4 regions of the Brevibacillus agri genome follow, and region 1 is predicted to be linked to each of the others. Evidence: riboswitches for the same ligand, from Rfam matches in the RefSeq annotation. Region 1 holds a riboswitch; each other region holds the start of a gene.
What was found. Region 1 has a riboswitch for cyclic di-GMP ahead of BA6348_RS23360 (GNAT family N-acetyltransferase). Riboswitches for the same ligand answer to the same signal wherever they lie in the genome.
Positions count from the first base shown of each region.

Region 2: linked by a shared signal. The riboswitch ahead of BA6348_RS04240 (methyl-accepting chemotaxis protein) and the one ahead of BA6348_RS23360 (GNAT family N-acetyltransferase) in region 1 are both predicted to bind cyclic di-GMP.
Region 3: linked by a shared signal. The riboswitch ahead of ggt (gamma-glutamyltransferase) and the one ahead of BA6348_RS23360 (GNAT family N-acetyltransferase) in region 1 are both predicted to bind cyclic di-GMP.
Region 4: linked by a shared signal. The riboswitch ahead of BA6348_RS20885 (methyl-accepting chemotaxis protein) and the one ahead of BA6348_RS23360 (GNAT family N-acetyltransferase) in region 1 are both predicted to bind cyclic di-GMP.

Region 1 covers NZ_CP026363.1:4,765,368-4,769,558, forward strand. The annotation lists gene BA6348_RS23340 (AzlD domain-containing protein) at 1-168, opposite strand, end outside; gene BA6348_RS23345 (AzlC family ABC transporter permease) at 159-833, opposite strand; gene BA6348_RS23350 (TrmB family transcriptional regulator) at 959-1,768, opposite strand; gene BA6348_RS23355 (hypothetical protein) at 1,902-2,084, opposite strand; cyclic di-GMP riboswitch class I at 2,368-2,451, shown strand; gene BA6348_RS23360 (GNAT family N-acetyltransferase) at 2,613-3,161, shown strand; gene BA6348_RS23365 (methyl-accepting chemotaxis protein) at 3,163-4,191, shown strand, end outside.
Region 2 covers NZ_CP026363.1:828,941-833,131, forward strand. The annotation lists partial or broken gene BA6348_RS04235 (formate--tetrahydrofolate ligase) at 1-1,316, shown strand, start outside; cyclic di-GMP riboswitch class I at 1,531-1,630, shown strand; gene BA6348_RS04240 (methyl-accepting chemotaxis protein) at 1,704-3,677, shown strand; gene BA6348_RS04245 (transporter substrate-binding domain-containing protein) at 3,800-4,191, shown strand, end outside.
Region 3 covers NZ_CP026363.1:898,808-902,998, reverse strand. The annotation lists gene BA6348_RS04570 (glutamine--tRNA ligase/YqeY domain fusion protein) at 1-618, opposite strand, end outside; gene BA6348_RS04565 (SET domain-containing protein) at 703-1,320, opposite strand; cyclic di-GMP riboswitch class I at 1,543-1,631, shown strand; gene ggt (gamma-glutamyltransferase) at 1,816-3,534, shown strand; gene BA6348_RS04555 (methyl-accepting chemotaxis protein) at 3,654-4,191, shown strand, end outside.
Region 4 covers NZ_CP026363.1:4,260,290-4,264,480, forward strand. The annotation lists gene rpmI (50S ribosomal protein L35) at 1-191, opposite strand, end outside; gene infC (translation initiation factor IF-3) at 222-725, opposite strand; gene moaA (GTP 3',8-cyclase MoaA) at 988-2,001, opposite strand; cyclic di-GMP riboswitch class II at 2,299-2,382, shown strand; gene BA6348_RS20885 (methyl-accepting chemotaxis protein) at 2,519-4,191, shown strand, end outside.

The sequences.
Region 1 (4,191 bases):
CTGCCCGACCAGTGCAGCCATGACCGCGATCGGCACGTAATGCAGCCAGCGGACGCCCCACGCGGGAAGCTCCATGCGCGACAGCACCATCAAGGGCAGCACCCGCGGCAAAAACGTGACCAGCGCACTGCCTACAATAATGAGGAAGATATCCCATCTCACTTCCATCTTTCGATCACCATCCCGATTGTCGATGCGCACAGCGTAGCTACGATGACGCCAAGGTTGCCCGGATACAAGACAGACACGCCTACAGCAATGACGACTGCGCTGATGGCGACGACGATATCGAGCCGGATTTGCTTGCGGCTCATCATCGCCAGCACCAGCAAGCCGATAAACATCGCCGGCAGAGCGAAATCAAGGCCCAACTGCTCGGGATTGGCGATCCACTGTCCGAAATAGGCTCCCGCCAAATTGGCCGCAATCCAGTTCAGGTAAGCCGTCACATTCAAACCGTGCATCCATTTTTCGTCGATCTGCTTGCGCTTCGCCGCCTCGTTGATCGCAACCCCGAACGTCTCGTCTGTCAGAAGCGAACCGACGAGCATGTTCCGAAACGCCGTCAGATGGCGGAAGTAGGGCGACAGAGCCGCGCTTAGCAAAATATGCCGCAAATTCACAAACAAAATCGTAATGATAATTCCCATCGCCGAGCTTCCTGCGGCAATCATGCCCGCAGCAATAAACTGCGCCGAGCCTGCGTACAGCAAAATGCTCATCAAGGCAATTTCCATGATGCTCAGCCCAGCGGTCTTTTCCAGCACACCTGCCGCAAACCCGATGCTCAAATACCCGAGCAAGGTTGGAATGCAATCCTTGACCCCCTGCATGAAGCTTCCCTGCTCACCCGCGTTCGACAATGCTTCTACTTGCAGTTGTTCTCGCCCCACTGCTTCTCCCTCACTCTCTCTTTATTTCACTCCGGCTTGCGCGCTTGCCTCCTGCTTCGCTCCGCTTACTTGAATCTCTTCCCGGTGACCACCTGGTACAAGTCCGGCTTGCTGCGCCAGAGCGCTTCGACCTTATCCGGGCCGAGCACCTTTGTCACTTCCGCAAACATAATATCGTGGCGAATGTACTCGACAGCGACCAGAACGAGCGCCGGATCCTTCGTCTTGACCGCCCAGGCAGCCGTATTTGGCGTGAAGTTGGCGATCAGCACTTCCTCCAGATCACGCGCGACGATTGTAAGATGCCCGCCCATCCGTTCCTCGGCCACATCAGGCGCCATATAGTCATGGTGATACGTCGTCCCTACGCGCGTCTCTTGCTGTCCAAACAAAACGGTAAAGACGGAAATCCCTTCTTCGGTTCGTCTGTCCACCGCCTCCTGGATAAAAGGCACCTGAGGCTCCCAGATCGACAGCCACACTTCCTCGCCAGCCTGCTCGATCATTTGCCTCATTTCCATGAGCACCAGCTCGTCACCGCTAATTCGCCGAATGACGTCGATCTCTTGCTCGGACTCTAAGGCCGACAAGTTTTTTTCCAAATAGTCGAAGGACGCTTCGAACTGCCCGCGCAGCCTGCGGACCAGCTCTCTTGCTGGCAGCGGCGCATACGTGACAGGCTCGGAAGGCACGGTGTAAACAGCCCCTTTGTCAACGAGCTTGCCCACGACTTCGTAAATCATGGAGCGCGGCACGCCAGAGCGTTTGCTGATTTCGTATCCGGTGATCGGAGAGTGCTTGAGCAGACTGATGTAAGCCTTGCACTCGTACTGGGAAAATCCGAGCTTTTGCAATTCCTTGTATATGTCTTCCATCCCGACCTCTTAGTAGTTAGTTTTATACTCACTATAGGTTCAGGTTCGTTCCTTTGTCAATGTGCTTTTCCCGGCACAAGCGAAAATAAAAAAAACCCTCCGTGAACGAGGGCCTTTTTGGCAAGCAAGCAGCCTAAGCGAGATCGCGCACTTTAATGTAAGAAACGTTTCTTACATTAATCACGATGTCATCGTATTGCAGCCACCCATCCTTTTGGTTGGCGACCATTTGGATGATTTCTTCCGGCTCGGTTGTCTCGATCTTAACCAGCTCGCCACCGGAAAAGTGAAACTCAATCGTTTTGGCCTGACTCATTTTCGCATCCCTCCTGTTCTTTCTAGTTATCGGACGGATGGTAAATTTTTGTTACGCATCAGGCGCAAGTAGCTGAGTCGGCCATTGGCAAAAGTCCCGGCACAACCTGACTATGTTCCTATCTTTTCTCTGTTTTTCCTCGCATCTTTCTCTGTCCAAACTACCAATTTGGAGCCGACTATTTATGAACAATCGGTTACTTTACCCTACCAAAACTTGACAAGTTTGTTTCTCTTGGATTATATTTTGCATAATTCGACACTTCTATACATTTTTCGCAAATGAATGACAAAGGCAAAGTCATCGAAAGGTGGCGACGCAAAACCACGGGTCTAAAGTCTTTGACCATGACAGCCGGGTTGCCATACATCATGAGCATAGCAGGAAGATGATGGTGACTTTGGGCTGTTTCCGCATGGGGAATGGCCTTTTTTATGCTCACATGGAAGAAAGGAGGCGCCATTTTATCGATCAACACTAGACTTGTACATGAAAAAACAAAGAGAGAGAAAAATGGAGTGGAGTATTATGTACAAACTGGTTGATTCAGCACAATCTTTGGCACTTTTCCATCAAATCAAGGAAAGTGTCTGGACCTCAATGGGCTTCGAGATGGAATACGCCAAAGATGGTTCCGACGTCTATCTTTTGTTGTCGGATGAGGACGAACCAGGCGGGACTTTTGAATTTACACCACATGAAAAATCTTCTGCTTATCTGCAAAATTTGTTTCAGGATGTTTTGACGAGCGATATGAAAGTTGTCGAAGTGGACAGTTTCGCTGTCTTGCCCAAGTTCCGCGGAAAGCTGGGACGATGGGGAGTTGCCCTCATGATCGATTATGCAGAAAAACACGGATATACGCATGCAGTCGGTTTGGCAGATCCGGCTTTTTTTCAGTTGATTAACCGTAAATACAACGTCAGAGCGACGCAAGTGAAAGAGATGGTCTTCTACAAAGGGGCGAATGCCATTCCGACCGTCTTCCACCTGCAAGAAGCCTATTTGAACAAGGACAAGCCCGAATTTGCCTGGTATCAAGAGCTTTGCAAACAAATAAAAGTTGAGGTTAGCTGACATGGAACTCTTACAAAGAAGAAATAACTGGGTGGTCATTGTTTTTGCGAGCATCATTACCATCGTCCAGATCGTGAACCTCATCATGGGGGTTCCGTTCTCCTTCGTTTTAACCGTGCTGGGGATTTTGTACGGGGTGCTCGCACCTTTTGCCTACCTTTCCAACCGGCCAGCCTGGCGGGACAAGATGGCTCCCTTCATGAAGTTTTTCAACTTCGCTGTCATCGGCATTTTCATGTTCGTCATCGTGGGACTCGATCCTTGGCTGGTCAACATCATGACGATCATGTTCTTCGTCGCGGTCATGGGCATTTATCAGGACAAACTGATTAACATCTTGACCATCATCGCAGCCATGGGGATCGTCACCTACTATTTCCTGACGAACGGCGAAGCGATTTTCTACACGTCCGATCCTGTTCATTTGATGTACTACTTGCTGGCCTTCTGCTTCGTATCGGCGACAAGCATGATGCACGCAGTTTTCAACAACAAGCTGCAGCGGGAAAGCGAGGAGCAAAAGCAGCAAGCGATCGCCTCCAAAGAGTCGCTGCAGCGCATTTTGGACCAGATCAACGAATCGCTCAACTCCGTCCAGGAATATCAGGAGAATTTGAACAAGGTTACAGATGGCGTCAACGTCCGCGCGGTGGAGACAGTGGCTGCCCTTCAGGAGATCATGCGCTCCTTCTCGATCCAGACCGACAACACCAACGAGTTGCGCCGCGAGATGGGCACGACCAACCTCCAGGTAGAGGACATGACCCGCTCCGTGACCGAAATGCACGAATACGTAGAATCGACCAAAGAAGCGACCAATGAAAGCAGCAAGCGCATCAGCAACATCGGCAACGACTTCGAGCGCTTTATCAAGGACATTCAAGGCACGAACAAGCTGATCCAAGAGCTGAACAAAGAAACGGAATCCATTGAAAAAATCATCCAAACGATTTCGGAAATTTCGGCACAGACCAACCTGCTGGCGCTCAATGCGACCATCGAGGCTTCCCGTGCAGGCGAGCATGGTCGC
Region 2 (4,191 bases), 1.4 Mb from region 1:
CTCCCTGCGGATGAAATCAATCTGCATTTTACTGGCGACATTCACGCCATTACCGCGGCGCACAATTTGCTTGCGGCGATGATCGACAACCATATTTTCCACGGCAATCCGCGGGGCATCAATCCGAAAAAAATGTCTGGAAACGGGCGATGGACATGAACGACCGCGCGCTCAGAAATATCGTGGTCGGGCTGGGAGACGGCAACGGCATGACGCGCGAAGACGGCTTCATGATTACGACCGCATCGGAAATCATGGCGATTTTGTGCCTGAGCGAGAACCTCGCCGACTTGCGCGAGCGGCTGAACCACATCATCATCGGCTACGATTTTGAAGACAAGCCAGTCCGGGCGGAAGAAATCAATGCGGTCGAGGCGATGTGCGTACTGCTCAAGGAAGCGATCAAGCCAAACCTCGTGCAAACGATTGAGGGCACGCCAGTCATCGTCCACGGTGGTCCGTTTGCGAATATCGCGCACGGATGCAGCAGCGTGATCGGCACGAAGACAGCCTTGAAGCTGGCCGACTACGTCGTAACGGAAGCGGGCTTCGGCGCTGACCTGGGCGCGGAGAAGTTTTTTGACATCAAGTGCAGAAAAGCCGGGCTGACGCCATCGGCAGCAGTCGTGGTCATTACCGTGCGTTCCTTGAAGTACAACGCCGGAATCAAAGTGCCGGATTTGGCCGAAGAAAACCTCGCCGCATTGGAAAAAGGCTTCGCCAACGTGCGTCGCCATCTGGAAAACTTGCAGAAGTTCGGCGTGCCGGCGGTTGTAGCGATCAACCATTTTGCCACTGATACCCAAGCGGAGATCGACGCAGTCATGGCGCTGTGCCAGGAGGCAGGTGCCGAGGCGGCGCTGTCCAAGGCGTGGGCAGAAGGCGGAGAAGGCGCAATCGAACTGGCGAAAAAAGTGACGCGCGCGGCAGAGCGCCCTGGGCAATTCCGCTTTTTGTACGAAGAAGACCTCGGCGTGAAGGAAAAGATTGAGACGGTGGTCAAAGAAATTTACCGCGGCTCCGGGGTAGTCTTTTCGTCGCTGGCGACAAAAACGATCCAGAAGGTAGAGGAAATGGGGCTGTCCCATCTGCCTGTGTGCATGGCGAAGACGCCGTACTCCTTTACAGATCGGGCCGATCAGCTTGGCGCCCCTGTCGGTTTTACCATTCAGGTGAGCGAAGTGCGGATTTCGGCAGGAGCAGGCTTCATCGTCGCCTTGACCGGAAGCCTGGTGACGATGCCGGGACTCCCGAAGAAACCTGCGGCCGAATCGCTGTATGTGGATGAGCACGGCCACGTGGAAGGGCTGAGCTAAACGAAGAAGTCAAAAGTGGACGACAGGCTGACACCAACAACAAGGTGTCAGCCTTTTTGCGATTTTTTCGCAATTATTTCGCAGAAAGTAGTTTACTTGTCAAACAATTTGGGTAAAGATTTTGTGTGGAAAAAAATCCAAGCCATTATTTTAAAGTTAACCCACATTTTTCCGATGTTGTGCTATAGTATTTTTATACAGATAAAACGACAAAAAATGACAAAGGCAAACCTGTTGAAAGGCAGGGACGCAAAGCCACGGGTCTAAGGCAAGCAGAGCGCATCTTCTGCTGCTACGATAGCCGGGTTGCCATGCCGTACACGTAAGAAGGCTGTCCGGGTGGCAGTCTTTTTTGTTGCCAAAAAAAGATAGGAGGTACAGCGTGAGATGGAATCCAGTTTGAAGAAAAAGCTGATCGTCGTCATGTGCCTGCTCTTGATTGTCAGCTTGGGTACGGTCTGCGGTGCCAGCTACTACAGCTCGTCGCAGTTGCTGTCGTCCAGCCTGGACAAAGAAGCGGAACTTACGGCCAGCAATCTTTCCATCAGAATCGACAGCTTTTTCCAAGAAAAAATCGGAATTGTTGAAACGATCGGAGAGATGATTTCCGCCGACAACAATTTCGACCATGACTTGAAGCTGATTCAGGAGGCGCAGAAGAAAAACCCCGAGTTTGAGACGTTTTTCTTTTCCTATGACCTGAGCGGCAAAAAAGTCATCAACTTCAAGGGCGAGGAGACGAACCCGTCTGATCGTCCGCATTTTCAGGAGGCAGGACGAGGCGAGGGGAAAATCATCGTTTCCGAGCCGGTCGTGTCGCAGCGGACAGGCAACTACATCGTGACGATCATCGTTCCGCTGATGAAGGACAATCGCCAATACGGCTATGTCGGTTCGACCATTCCGATCAACGAGATTCAGAAGACGGTTTCCGAGGAGAAGTTCGGACATAGTGGCTATGCCTTTTTGGTGAGCAAAAAAGGAACGTATATTTGGCATCCGAACAGCGAAGTCATTTTGAAGCAGTCGGTGCTCGACAGCAATATTCCTGAGTTGAAAACCGCCTTTGAAGCAACGGCACAAGGCGGCCGCGGAGTCATTCAATACGAAGAGGGACAAGCGGCGCAATTCGCCTCCTACGCTTCGACCAGATTGAACTGGGGAGTGTTCATCACTGCTCCGGCCAAAGACCTGCACGCTCCGGTCAACGAACTGTCGATCAAGCTACTGGCTATTTCCTTGGTCGTTCTGGCGGTGGGCATCGTCTTCGTGTACTGGCTGTCGGTTCGTTTGGTTCGACCGATCCAGCGTCTGAACCAGGCCGTCAATGTCGTCGCCCAGGGCAATCTCACAGAGACGGTCACGGTGGCCGGAAAAGATGAGATCGCAGTGCTTTCCCGCGACTTCAACCAGACCGTCTCGCACTTGAAAGGCTTGATCGAAGGCGTGTCGCAATCGTCGGAGCAGGTGCTGCGCTTTACGCATGAAGTGTCGGCAGGAATTGAACACGCGACCGAAAACGTAAACCGGATCGGGACGTCAATCAACCAGATTGCCAGCGGGGCCGAGGCACAGGCTACCAGCTCCAAGGACGTCGCCTTGTCCATGAATGACATGGCGGCGGGGATTGTGAAAATTGCAGAGACATCCGCGCATGTGTCCGAAGCGGCGCGCGAGGCATCGGATCAGGCCGAGCAAGGCGCAGCAGTCGTCGAGCAGGCCGTCCGGCAAATGGGCAGCATCGGAGAGGGCACGACCAGAGCGGCTGAAGCCATTGAGCGCTTGAACAGCCGATCCAAGGAGATCGAAGGGATTCTCGATACGATCAGCCAGTTAACCTCGCAAATCAACCTGCTTGCGCTCAACGCGTCGATTGAGGCAGCGCGGGCTGGCGAGCACGGCCGCGGCTTTGCCGTCGTGGCGGGAGAAGTGAAAAATCTGGCGCATCAATCCGAGGAGTCGGCTGCGAAAATCGCGGCGCTGATCGGGGAAATCCAGCAGGATACCCGCCACGCGGTAGAAGTGATGAACACCGGCAATCGCGAGGCGCAGGAAGGCATTTCGATGATCGAAGAGGTGCGGGATATTTTCGCGCATATTTTGGAATCGTCGCGCAATGTTGCCGCCCATATTTTGGAGGTGTCGGCGGCATCGGAGGAAATGTCTGCAGGCTCTGAGCAGGTGAGCGCCTCGGTCGACGAAATGTACAACATTGCCAAGCTTGCCTCGGAAGACGCGCAGAAGGTCGTGGAGGCCACGGCCGAACAGTTGCAAGCCATTCAGGACATTGCCCGTTCGGTCGAGCAGTTGAACACGGTCACGGAGGAGTTGCAGCAGGGCGTAGGCAAGTTCACCTTGTAAGACCTTGTAAGGCTAAAGCCCGTCCCTGGTTAAAGGGGGGATGCCATGTAAGGGATGAGACAGCTCGAAACAGCAGATGGGCATGAGACAGACTGATCGACAATCGGGAGGAGAAGAAACTAATGAAAAAGTGGACAAAAAGAATGATGGCGAGCGCGCTCGCTGCAACGATGCTGATGACTGGAACCGGAGCGTTTGCTGCTACTACAGGCGCGCAAACCGGGCAGACCGCAGCAGTGGAAGCGGTCAAAAAACAGGAAAACAAACAGTTTGAGTCCCGCCTCGACGAGATTATCGCACGGGGATACATTCTCGTGGGCACACCGGGCGACTACAAGCCGTTCACATATTTGAACCCGAAAACGAACGAATTTGAAGGCTACGACATCGACGCGATGAAAGAGTTTGCGAAAAGCCTTGGAGTAGAAGCGCGCTTCGTGCAAACCTCCTGGCCGACGCTGATGGACGATCTGCTGGCGAACAAATTTGACATCGCGGTCGGCGGCGTGACCCG
Region 3 (4,191 bases), 1.5 Mb from region 1:
TTTGTCTCCCGTGTTGTGGTGGGTCGTATGGGAAATGCGGTACAAAACCGGATCGCGCATGTTGATGTTCGGGGAGGACATGTCGATTTTGGCACGCAGCACTTTTTCCCCGTCCTTGAACTCTCCGTTGCGCATGCGCTCGAACAGGTCGAGGTTTTCCTCCACAGAACGGTTGCGGTACGGACTGTCTACGCCCGGCTCCGTCAACGTTCCGCGCAGCTTGCGCATCTCTTCGGCAGACAGATCGTCCACGTAGGCTTTGCCTTTTTGAATCAACAGCACCGCACGCTTGTACATCTCTTCAAAGTAATCCGATGCAAAAAACAGCCCGTCCCATTCAAAGCCAAGCCATTTGACGTCTGTTTTGATCGCTTCCACGTACTCAGTGTCTTCTTTCACCGGATTGGTATCGTCAAAACGGAGGTGAGCCTTGCCATTAAATTCGCTTGCCAGTTCAAAATTCAGGCAGATGGCTTTTGCATGTCCAATATGAAGATACCCGTTCGGCTCCGGCGGAAAGCGGGTAATGACTTCCTTGACCTTGCCTGCTTGCAGGTCGTCAATCACGATATTGCGGATAAAATTGGATGACGCTACCTTGTTTTCCAATGAAATCAACCTTTCACTTCACCTTTACATTCCATAATACTGATTCTCTTCCCAGAGTTCAACAAAATCGGGCCGTTGTCCGGCCCGCTGCGTCTACCACTCCTGCTCTTTTGGCCATCGCGATTGCGGCTGGCAGTACAGCGAAATGATCGAGTCGAGCGACCGCTGCTGTTCGGTAATGCCGCGAATGGTTTGCAAATGCTTAGGTCTTACGAGGTGGAGCAGCGGCTGTTCAACCTGATTGAACCGCTCGAAGGCGGCGGCTGCGATCTCATCCCATTGGCGATAGTAGCGCAGCAAGTCGTCAGGCATCACCCTTGAACGGCTCGTGCCCGGCTCCGGCAAACAGTCAAACGGTTCATCCAGGTTCAGCGTTCCGTAATCATCGGTCAGTTCCTCGCCCGGCAAAATGTCCCGCGCCGCCAGTTCCAGATCGTACATCGTCGCCACACAGGTCGCATGGAAGCTGTGGTTGACAAACCGGGCCTTATCCCAGCACAAGATGTATTTGCCGAACTGATTTTTGAACGAATATTTTTGCACGTCCTGTTTTCTTAATGGATCCAGTTTTTCCACAAATGCCGGGTCTAATACCTGATCGAGATCATCCTGGACCCAGACAATCGTGCCTTTGGGAATGAGCTTTGTCGCAAACACACCGTACCCGATCTCGTCGTTGATATAGCGAAGCTCTGTATCGGGATGCATCATGGTCGTTGTTTCACTCCTTGGCAAATGTGCCTTTTTATCATCATAAGCAGTTCGGCCAACAGAGGTGTGTGAATGTCGGTGAAAAACGCGTATTTCCCTGATGCTTCCTTTTTTCTAGATAAAAAGAAATTTCCTTATTTACCCCAATCGACAAATCGTCTATATTATTGACAAACAGGTTTAGGAAATTTTACCTGCAACATTTGCATTAATTTTTCATTGATATCGAAACGGCAAACCCGGGGAAATCCGGCGACGCAAAGCTAGAGGGGCTACCTCCGCACGAGCGGGCATGCCAGCCAGCTACCGAAATATTGATGTAGGACAAGACCAATGATCCTATATCATTGGTCTTTTTTTGCGCACTCATTGTCTGTTTTTGTCCATTTTTGTAGGTATAAGGAATTTTCTGTCTGTCCCGGTCAAGGAGGTGAGGCTGCGAAAAGCTGTCGGATTGTTGAACCTTTTCACCAAAATACAAGGAGGCTTCATGAGATGTCACTTTGGAAAAAACTTTCTGCCGTCGCATTGACCGCCGCTATCGGCCTGACAACATTCGCTCCGGTCCAAGCTGCCAATCGTCCAACATCAATGTCGCCAAATGCCATGGTCACAACACCTCACTATCTGGCTACAGCCGCAGCCCTGAAAACGTTGGAAGACGGCGGAAACGCAGTAGACGCCGCGATTACCGCCGCCTCTACCCTCGCCGTCGTCTATCCGCACTACACGACCATTGGCGGGGATAACTTCTGGCTCATTTACAACGCCAAAACAAAAGAGCTGAAAGCATTGAACGGCAGCGGACGAGCTGGCGAAAAGGCAACCATCGAATACTACAAAAGCAAAGGCTACGACAAAATTCCTTCCCGCGGCTATGAGTCTGCCAACACGGTTCCCGGCGTTGTTTCCGGCTGGTGGGAAGCCTACAACTACGCGCACAAAAGCATGGGCAACAGCAAGCTGCCTTGGCACAAGCTGCTGGAGCCTGCGATCGGGTACGCCGAAAACGGCTATCCCGTCTCGCCCAACCAGGTTTACTGGACCAAGTACGCAACAGACCCGACTGACAACGAGCTGAAAAATCTCCAGCGCTTCGAGGGCTTCCGCAAAACGTTCCTGAAGCCGAACGGAGAGCCGTATGCCGCAGGCGAAATTCTCAAGCAAAAGGACCTTGCCAAAACGTTGCGAATCATTGCCCAAAAAGGCGCCGACGGATTTTACAAAGGCGAAGTCGCGCAAAAAATCGTCGCCGACCTGCAAAAAAACGGCGGGCTGCTCACGCTGAAAGACTTCGAGAAGCATACCTCCACCTGGGCGGAGCCGATTACGGTAGACTATCGCGGCTACAAGGCGTACAACGTGCCGCCCAACTCCCAGGGCATGGCCTCGCTCTCGATTTTGAACGTGCTGAACAACTTTGACCTCAAGAGCATGGGCGAAGGTACGCCGGATTACTACCACACGATCGTCGAAGCGACCAAACAAGCTTTTGCCGACCGTGACAAATGGCTGACTGACCCGGCATTCGTGGATATTCCTGTGGACGAGCTGTTGTCCAAGCAGCACGGAAAAGAACTGGCAGCGCGCATTGACATGAAGCAAGCGGCAAAAGCGGTCGAGCCGCTCGATCCAAAAGGCGATACTACGTGGTTTGGCGTCGTGGACAAGGACGGCAATGCCGTGTCGATCATCCAGAGCCACTACTTTGACTGGGGCTCCGGCATCGTCGCGAAAGACACGGGCGTCCTGTTGCAAAACCGCGGCAGCTACTTCTCTCTGGACCCGAAACACATCAATCACCTGGAACCGGGCAAACGCACCTTCCACACGATCAACCCGGCGATGCTCTTTAAAGGAGACAAGCCTTACCTGCTCTACGGAACACAAGGCGGCGAAGGCCAGCCGCAAACGCAGGCGGCGCTCGTCACGCGCATCGTCGACTTCGGCTTCAGCGTGCAGGACGCGATTGAAGCGCCAAGATGGCTGCACGGCCGCAACTGGGGCTCTGCCTCCAACAACCTGAAAGTCGAAAGCCGGATTCCGCAGGACGTTCTGGACGAGCTGGTGAAGCGCGGCCATCCGGTCGAAAAGCTGGAAGCAGCCTACACCGATGCGATGGGCCAGTCCGGCGCGATCTTGATTGATCCGCAAACGAATGTGAAGTTTGGCGGCGCTGACCCTCGCGGGGAAGGCGCGGCAATGGGATATTAATCGCTCGTCAGGCTGCTGAGTCTTCTCGGCAGTCTGACTGTGCATTTCTTTCGGGCAGGCAGCGTTCTACGCAAGACAGAAAGAAATTGCCAAGCACGAATTTAGGAGTGGAAAAGCCTATGTTTTTGTTCAAAAAGCTGAGGAACAAAATGATTCTCTGGTTTCTCACCGTTGCAGTCATTCCTCTGGCCGTCGTTTCGCTGTTTATTACGAACAGCTTTTCATCCATCCTGATCGACAAGCAAAAAGCGTCGTATGTCGACCTGACCTCCAGTACCGCGATGGCGATGGATCAATATTTGGACCGGCGCATGACCGAAATTCAGGTGTTGGCCCGCACCTCTGATATTCAATCGGCTGACGCGGCGGCGAAAAACGAGTTCATCCGCAAGTTTACCGAAGAAATGAAGCTGTACGACGGCAATACGTTTATCGGCAGCGACGGAAAAGTATCCGCCGATACGTTCCCGAAAAGCGTCGGGATCGACCTTGGCGAGCGGCAATTTTTCAAGGACGGCATGCAGGGCAAACCGAGCTACTCCGATGTCCTGGTCGCCAAAACAACGGGCAACCGTTCGATCATCGTCGCTGCTCCCGTCACCGGCAAAAACAAGGAGGCGCTCGGCGTCCTGACCGGGCTTGTCAACGTGGACGAGT
Region 4 (4,191 bases), 510 kb from region 1:
TAAGTGAGCATTTGCTCCATGCGTTTTTGATCGCCTTTGGAAACGAGTGCAGCTTTGCGCAGGTGGCGCTTTTGCTTAGTCGTTTTGTTGGCGAACATGTGGTTACCAAATGCGCGGTCGCGCTTCAATTGGCCGCTTCCAGTCTTTTTGAAACGTTTTGCAGCAGCCTTGTTGGTTTTCATTTTAGGCATCTGAAAAGTCCTCCTGTCTAAACTACTATCTTACTTTTCCGCTTTCGGAGCCAGAATCATAATCATGCTGCGGCCCTCGATCTTCGGTTTACGCTCAGGCGTAGCGAGATCTTCACACTGAGCAGCTACACGCTCCATAACGCCAAGCCCGATTTCGGAGTGGGTGATTTCACGTCCACGGAAACGGATCGTACACTTCACCTTGTGGTGATCCTCCAAGAACTTGCGGACGTTGCGAAGCTTGGTTTGAAAATCGTGTTCTTCGATGTTAGAAGAAAAACGCACTTCTTTCAGCTCGATGATCTTCTGGTTTTTCCGTGCTTCTTTCTCCTTTTTCGCCTGCTCGTACTTGAACTTTCCGTAGTCCATGATACGGCATACAGGCGGTTTGGCTGTCGGAGCAACGTTTACCAGATCCAGTTCGGCTTCCTGGGCAATGCGCAACGCTTCCCTGAAGGGTACGACTCCCAATTGGCTCCCGTCAGCGCCGATCAAACGGACTTCACGGGCACGGATCGCTTCGTTGATTAACATTTGATCCTTGCTAATACTTGCCACCTCCGTCAATTTCGAGAAGGAACAAAAATGTGCGAACGCATCTGCGCCCGCACATATCTCACCTAAGCAATTTCATCAGATCCAAGGATCTTTGCATAAGAGTTACCTGTCAACAGTCGTGTCGGACGTCGACCCAGGTGAGAAGCTGGGCGCCTCTGCTTGTTCTCGAAGTATGAAGTGTTTATACACGCAACTTATAATACAAGGTAGAGTTGTCTTTGTCAAGGCTTATCGCTTTTTATCCTCCGATGTGGGACATTTCCACCTTCGGACGCTTTTGCAGCCCCGGCGTTTCGTCCAGCCGTTCTTCCGAATAGCGCTCGTCGCGCTTTTCCCAGATCGCGCGAATCTGCTCCTGGATTTCTTCGTCGCTTCGCCCGCTGCGCAGCGGCTCGCGCAAGTCATAGCCGGCGGAGGCGAACAGGCAGTTGTACATTTTCCCCTCTGCCGACAGCCGCGCCCGCGTACAGGTAGAGCAAAAGGCTTGTGTCACCGACGAGATCAGCCCAATCTCCTGATCGCTCCCCTCGTAGCGGTAGCGCGAAGCGACCTCGCCGAAGTAGTTCGCCTCGACCGGGACGAGCGGCATTTCTGCGCCGATCATCCGGACGATTTCGCTGGAAGGCACGACCTGATCGAGCTTCCAGCCGTTGCTGTTGCCTACGTCCATGAACTCAATGAAGCGCAGCGTATGGCCTTGCTCGCGGAAATAACGGGCCATCGGCAAAATGTCCTGGTCGTTGACACCGCGCTGGACGACCATGTTGATTTTCACCCCGAGTCCCGCTTCCGCCGCCGCGCGAATCCCGTCGAGCACAGCATCCACCGGATAGCCTCTGCCGTTTAACATGCCAAACCGCTCGTTGTCCAGGCTGTCGAGGCTGACGGTGACGCGATCAAGCCCGGCTTCCTTCAAAGCCTGGGCATGGCGGGCGAGCAGCGAGCCATTGGTCGTCATGGCGATATCGTGAACGTCCTCTATTTTTCGAATCATTCGTATTAATTCAGGCAAATCCCTGCGCACGAGCGGTTCTCCGCCCGTAATCCGGATTTTCCGCACGCCGAGCGCTGTGAATATTTGGGTCAAGCGGGTAATTTCTTCAAACGACAGCAGCTTGTGCTGCGGCAAAAATTCAAACTCCGGCCCGAAAATTTCAGCCGGCATACAGTACCGGCAACGAAAATTGCATTTGTCTGTCACGGAAATGCGCAGATCACGGAGAGGACGCTTTCGTGTGTCACGTACTTGCATCTGCTCTAGCACTGGTGGTCACCCTCCTTTTCCTGGCTGAGCCTGGCATGCCACTCTATCTCCAGTTTGTCTCGTATTGATGTCCAACATGCGATTCCGGCTTTTTATTAGCGTACCATATTCCGCCTGCGAACGGCTCCTGTTCCTGCACTTTTCGCTGTTGCAAAAGCGGTCGCAAGCCGATGAAAATCGGAAAAATGACCCGGTGCACGCCAATGTGCAAACCGTTTTTTTGACTATTCCCTTTTGTATAAACATAGGATAATATGACTATATATTATGCTCTATATATTCCTCTTCAATAAGGAAAGCGAAGATCAGCCGTTTGTATGTGGGCACTTGAATGGCTGGGAGCGAGTAGTGCAACCGACCCTATTTTCGTTGTAGAGTCGGTTTATTTTATCCCAGAACAAAGGCCTTGTCCACTGCTCAGAAACGGCAAGCTGCAGCAATGGCAATCGCCCCCTCTTTCTCAATTTTTGAGTAAATCAATAAAATGTAAAATTCGGAGGTCTGCATGCAATTTTTTGCAAAGAAAGCAAAGCCATGGAATGAGTATGTGAAAGCTTCCCACGCAACTGACATTACCGAAGTGGGCGAACGCGTGAAAGAGCGCCTGTCTTTTTTGGGCGTGGATCAGGATACATTGGCGCACGTCAAAGAGGCTGCTACCACGCTTTACCCCTTTAAAGCAGAGATCGTATCCAAGTTTTACCAGTCGATCACTAACGTTCCCCACCTCCAGAAGATCATCCTCGACAACTCCAGCCTGGAGCGGTTGAAAAAAACTTTGGAGGTCCACCTGGAGCAGTTTCTCACAGCAGAAGTCAACCATGAGTACGTGAAAACGAGAATTGTCATCGGGCAAGTTCACAGCCGCATTCATCTGACAGCCGATCATTTTATTTCTGCACACCATCTGCTGATTCAGATCATGACCACGATTTTGATGGAAAAATGGAGCAATCAGCCGCATCAGATGATGAAAATGGTCACCGCTGTGCAAAAATTGGCAGCATTCGATCAGCAACTGATTGTGGAAGTGTATATGGAAGAGACGTTCAAATCGTTTTTGTTCGGCATCTCCGGCATGCTCAACCATATGACCCAGCTCGACACGACGAAGCAGCTTATCTCGGGAATGGACGAGCAGATCGAGGAAAGCCACAGCGTCACCGCCGCAACGGAAGAAATGAGCGCCTCGATTCAGGAAGTCGCCAACCACGCGCTCAAAGTCGCGGAAGGGACAGACGAAGCGGTGCAATCCGCTGAACAGAGCAAACAGATCATCAATGCCGCTCTCGGCGACATCCGCCAGGTGGGCCACGTCTTTGTCGAGGTCATGAGCAGGGTAAACCAGCTCAATCAGGAGATTCATCAGACACAGGACGTCATCCGCATCATTCGGGAAATCGCCGAGCAGACCAACCTGCTCGCGCTGAACGCCAGTATCGAGGCCGCCCGGGCCGGAGAGCAAGGGCGCGGCTTTGCAGTCGTAGCCACTGAGGTGCGCAAGCTGGCCGAGCATACAAAAGAACAGATCAGCCGGATCACAGACAACATGGAGTCGCTGCAACAAGTTTCGAAGCGAGTGACGGAGCAGATGGACAGCACGAGCAAGCTGGTGGAGCGCAGCGTCGGGGAAGCCCAGTTCGCCGATGTCGCCCTGAACAAGATTGTGTCCACCATGCAGGAAATCAGCCAATCCACCTCGCAAATTGCCGCCATGACCGAGGAACAGGCTTCTTCTGTCACGGATATCGCCCACCGCAACTCCACGATTTTTGACCTGAGCACACATTCGCAGCAAATCGCCAAAGACACCGCGCAAATCATTCTCGAACTGAGCCGGAAAATGGATGAGTACCGCAAGACGTTCTTTACGATCAATGTCAAATTGAGCTACAAAGACATCGTGCGCGTGGCCAAAACGGATCATTTGCTGTGGAAATGGAAAATTTACAACATGTTCCTTGGTTTGGAAAACCTGGTCGCCGCAGAAATGGCCTCGCACCATCACTGCCGACTGGGGACGTGGTACTACAGCGACTTGCCGCCGCTTGTGCGCAACAACCCGACCTTCAAAAAGCTGGAGGAGCCGCACAAATTAGTACATTTTTACGCCAAGCAGGCAGTGGAAAAATACCAGGCCGAGGATCTCGCCGGCGCCCAGGAAGCGTACGAGCAGCT